Regions from separate parts of the Aeromonas media genome, predicted to be linked through region 1. Evidence: predicted binding sites of a transcription regulator. Region 1 holds the regulator's gene; the other holds the start of a gene.
The links. Region 1 encodes LexA, which represses DNA repair genes until DNA is damaged. Its sites were predicted from a motif close to ANCTGTNTNNNNANACAGNT; they were not measured.

Region 1 (2,394 bases):
TCACGATCAGCGCCTTCTTGAGCCGGTTCGGGGCCAGACTGCTGATGATGTTCCAGCCGGAGGCCTCCTCGCCTTCCCGGCCGGGGGCTCGGCCCCAGAACAGGGTGACGGGCACCACCTGGATATCCAGCTCGGGATCCTGCTTGTGCAAGTCCAGCAGCTGGTGGAACTCCTGCAGGAAGGGCAGTGGCTTGTTGCGCGTGCCAAACAGAGGAGGTGGACGATCCAGACAGACGTAGCGCGGCAGCAGCTGGCCACCCAGCTCCAGCGGCGTGAACGGGCCGGGCAGGCCGAGATCCTCACAGCACTGTTGCAGGGTCATCAGGTCGGTGCTCGAGCTGGTCTTCAGGGCATAGACGATGGGTCTTGCCGGATCCAGCTTGAGCTCCGTGATGGGATTTTCCGGCAGGCTCTTGTGATTGACCAAGCCACGGACCGGCCATTGCAGGATGGCTCTGGAAATGTTCTGTCCAAGGGACATGTGCGTCTGCTCTCCAAAAAAATGCGGCGTGAGCATAGCAAATCACCGACGGCTTGTCGCCGAGAGGTAGGATGAGTGCCTTTTCAGGATAGAAGGTGCGGGATTTTTGCGACAAGGTGAGGACAAATATCAGCAACGCCTTGCCTTGGCCACAGCACTGTATATACTGCCAGTGTGCTGTATAAAAAGACAGGTGCCTATGCTATGAAACCCCTTACCCCCCGCCAGGCTGAAGTGCTGGAGCTTATCAAGGCGAACATGAGCGAGACCGGCATGCCGCCGACTCGCGCCGAGATCGCCCAGAAGCTTGGCTTCAAGTCGGCCAATGCGGCCGAGGAACATCTGAAGGCCCTGGCCAAGAAAGGGGTCATCGAGATCATGCCCGGCACCTCCCGCGGCATCCGTCTGCTGCTCGAGGAAGAGGAGGCCGCGCCAGAAGAGAGCGGCCTGCCGCTCATCGGCAAGGTCGCGGCCGGTGAGCCCATCCTGGCCCAGGAGCACATCGAGAGCCACTATCAGGTGGATCCCGCCCTGTTCCACCCGCGGGCAGACTTCCTGTTGCGGGTGCAGGGCATGAGCATGAAGAACATCGGCATCATGGACGGGGATCTGCTGGCGGTGCACAAGACCCAGGAGGTGCGCAACGGCCAGGTGGTGGTGGCGCGTCTCGATGAAGACGTCACCGTCAAACGCTTCCAGCGCAAGGGCAGCCAGGTGTGGTTGCTGCCGGAAAACGAAGATCTCTCCCCCATTGAGGTGGATCTCTCCAGCCAGCATCTGACCATCGAAGGGCTGGCGGTCGGGGTGATCCGCAACGCCGACTGGATGTAGGCATCGAACATGCCAAGGGGCCTCCTGCGGGAGGCCTCTTCGTTTTTGCGCTTTTCCCCGCTCCCCTTTTCTCCCCGATCCCCGCCATTGCCACCGCCCAGATTCGCCGCAAACAGTACCGCCACGCATCATGCATTTCGGATATATCCTTTGAGAAGGCCCGCAGTGTCATGGCCGGATAACCGCCATGACCTTGAGTGTACTGCCAGGTCAGCATGGATCGCAGGGATGCATCACCGCTGAGTCGGTGCGGGACAAGAAAGGGAGAGTCGTCAGGCAGTTGGACGACTCAATACAGTCAGTACGCGACGGTGTTCGGTCTGCCTCCTGATGGCGGGAACACTGGTCGGCGTGGCCTGTTGAGCAAGGAGGACAGGTATGGCTTCAAGCTCACCGTGGGATCCGGGTCCGGCTGCACCCCCCGTATCCTCCATCACCCGATTCATCAAGGGCAGTCGGATGACGTGGTTTTATGCGCTCTGGGTGTATCACAAGGGAGATGGCTGGACCATCTGGCTGGGGTGCCCCAAGGACAAGATTGTCCGCCTGGTTCGTCTGTTTCGCCGCCACCACGACATCGGTTTGCCAGATGCACCCTGGACGGCCCCGGTCATCCCGCTGCGCGCCACGATCCGACGCCCCCAGGGGCTGCGCAGACTGCGACCCTGAGCCCGCTCTCCGAACCGTGTGTGAGCCCCACCTGGTGTGGGGCTTTTCTTTATCTTGTGATTATCGGGAGATAGCACCTGTTTCGTCCCTGTAAGGCCCTTTCCGGCCCGGTATCCGGACTCGGGACTAGGCAGAAACGGGGCCGAGCGGGTTACAATAGCCCTTCATTGGCCCCGCCATTCGGCTGGTTGAACTAGCAAGGTTTTGTTTTATATGGTTAAACCACGTTTTTCTCTGCTGTTGTTGCTCTTCGTCGGCAGCATAATGGCGGCCTATTACTGGAGCCAACCCTCCCTGCCTGAGCAGGCGGATTATTATCCGGTAGGACGTGACATCAACCCCTTCACCCTCACGGATGGGGATGGGGAGCCCTTCACTGCCGCCAATCTGGCAGGGCACTGGACCTTCCTGTT
Region 2 (2,394 bases), 1.2 Mb from region 1:
CAGAAAGAGAACTCATGCCACATTTCCTGACGTCTAAAGATGTAAGTACTGTATCGGTTTTGGAAACAAAAACTTAACCAAATCAACTGAGATCCAGGCTGAGTTGATTGATTTCCCCGGCCCCGGGCAGTCCCACCACCAGCCCGAGCAGGCGAATGGGTTTTCCTTGAGACCGTTGCAACCCCTCGTGCAGCAGATCGTGGAAACGGGTCGCCTGGTAGCTCCCCTTGCGATAGACGGTAGTCTGGTGGAAATCGGCAAACTTCAGCTTGATCCCCTGCCCCATCAACGCCTCCGCAGGGCAAGCCCTGGCAAAGCGCAGCTCCAGCTCAGGAATGAGCCGGCCGAGCACGGCCCGGCAGGCGGCTTCATCCAGCACGTCGCTGGCGAGCGTCGTCTCCACCCCTATGCTCTTGCGTATCCGCCGGGCCTGCACCGGCTGATCGTCATGCCCCCAGATGCGACCGGCGAGCATCTCCCCGAGCTTGCCGAAACGGCTCACCAGCTCCTCGTTGCCGAGCTGGCGGGCATCCTCGCAAGAGTAGAGCCCGAGGGACTCCAGCCGTTCCGCTGTCTTGCGGCCGATGCCGGGCAGTTTGCCAAGGGGCAGCTGGCGCACGAACTCGTCCACCTCCTCTGGCCTTATCACGAACAGGCCATCCGGCTTGCGCTGCTCGGAGGCGAGCTTGGCCAGGAACTTGTTCGGCGCCACCCCGGCCGAGGCGGTCAGCCCCAGTTCGAGGGCGATGGCGGCGCGGATCTCGGCCGCCATCAGGGTGGCGCTGCCGCCGCAGTGGGGGCTGTCAGTGACATCGAGGTAGGCTTCATCGAGGGAGAGCGGCTCCACCTGCTCTGTGTAGCGCAGGAAGATAGCTTGCAACTGGCGGGAGGTCTCCTTGTAGACGGTCATCCGCCCGGGGATCAGCACCAGCGGCGGACAGAGCTTCCTGGCCAGGGCGCTCGGCATGGCGGAGCGCACCCCGAAGCGGCGCGCCACATAGTTGCAGGTGGAGATGACGCCGCGCCTGTCGGCCGAGCCGCCGATGGCGAGCGGTACTTCCCGCAGGGCCGGATTGTCCCGCATCTCCACCGCGGCGAAGAAGCAGTCCATGTCGATGTGAATGATCTTGCGCATGCCAGAGTCTGTTGAGCTGTCGGCGCCTGCCGCACGGTTGCGACACATGGTGCCAGGTTGAGGCAGGGCTCATCTCGGTGAGCCGAAGGTCACGTCTCGCAGGGTCACCACCAAGAGCCTGGTTGCGTGCCACCCGTCACAGCCATGATGAGACGTCAAACACCACTGTATGAATAACCAGTTGGCATCCCATGCTACCCCAGCCCTGTCATTTCTGCCAGCGCACGGGAGGAGGCGGGCGGATAGACTCTCAAGGCATCATCCACATGGAACTCAAGGAGGAGAGAGATGAGAGCAATCTGGCCGGGACTCTGCCTGCTGCTGCCACTGACGGGCATGACCAAGGACCATCCGACCGCCGAGTGCAGTTGGCTGTTTGAACGTATCGAGATACTGGAGAAGGCCATCAAGCAGGGGGACGAGCTGGGCACGAGGGAGGAGTTGGCAAAGCGGAAGGTGGAGTTTCGCAACAAGGCCTGCAGCCAATACGATTACTGAACGCCATGAAAACGCGAGCCGACCCGGGGTCGGCTCGCGTGCACTCGATGCCCCCATAAGCGGGCGCTCGCCCTCAGAGGATGCGGTTATCCACCAGCATCTTGCGACGGGCCTCTTCCTTGGCCATCTTCTTCTTGCGATTGTCGCAGGGTTCAGGGCAGTCGCACTCCTTCTCGATCCCTATGGTGCCGAGGCCGCCACAGGAGCCGGAGATGGTCTTCTTCTGGAAGATGTAGCCGATGGCCATGGCCACCACCACCACCAGAAACACCCCGAAGGTGATCAGAAAGATCTGCATGGTATTACCCCTTTACTGTTTAACCAGATACGGCTCAACGGCATCCGGCTACAAGATTCTTCGATACCGCCATCCCGGTGAGTGATGGCGGCCTCTTGACGATTAACCGGGCTGCTTGGCCAGGTAGGGCTTGAAGGCATCCGAGTAAGCCTCCTCGAAGCCATCGTCCGTCTTGGTGATCACGAAGATGGCCAGACCCCGCTCCTTGGCATAGGCCAGGCTCTTCTGCGTCCCCATGACGGTCAGCGCCGTGGCCAGCCCGTCTGCGGTCATGCAGGAGGGGTGGATCACGGTGACCGACACCATCCGATGGGTGATGGGCTTGCCCGTCAGCGGATCTATGGTGTGGGAGAAGCGCTTGCCATCCAGCTCGTAGTAGTTGCGATAATCCCCCGAGGTGGCGACGCCGTTGTCCCCGGGCACTATCACCTCCTGCACCGAGCCGGCATTGGCGGTCGGCTTC

Region 2: the regulator LexA is predicted to act here: its motif matches at 1,299-1,318, upstream of dinB (DNA polymerase IV).

The regions. Positions count from the first base shown of each region.
Region 1 is NZ_CP075564.1:97,717-100,110, forward strand. Features, by position in the region: gene plsB (glycerol-3-phosphate 1-O-acyltransferase PlsB) at 1-481, opposite strand, end outside; gene lexA (transcriptional repressor LexA) at 686-1,312, shown strand; gene KI797_RS00460 (hypothetical protein) at 1,772-1,981, shown strand; gene KI797_RS00465 (SCO family protein) at 2,195-2,394, shown strand, end outside.
Region 2 is NZ_CP075564.1:3,380,310-3,382,703, forward strand. Features, by position in the region: gene KI797_RS15495 (methyl-accepting chemotaxis protein) at 1-16, opposite strand, end outside; gene dinB (DNA polymerase IV) at 83-1,135, opposite strand; gene KI797_RS15505 (hypothetical protein) at 1,424-1,633, shown strand; gene nqrM ((Na+)-NQR maturation NqrM) at 1,707-1,931, opposite strand; gene KI797_RS15515 (FAD:protein FMN transferase) at 2,034-2,394, opposite strand, start outside.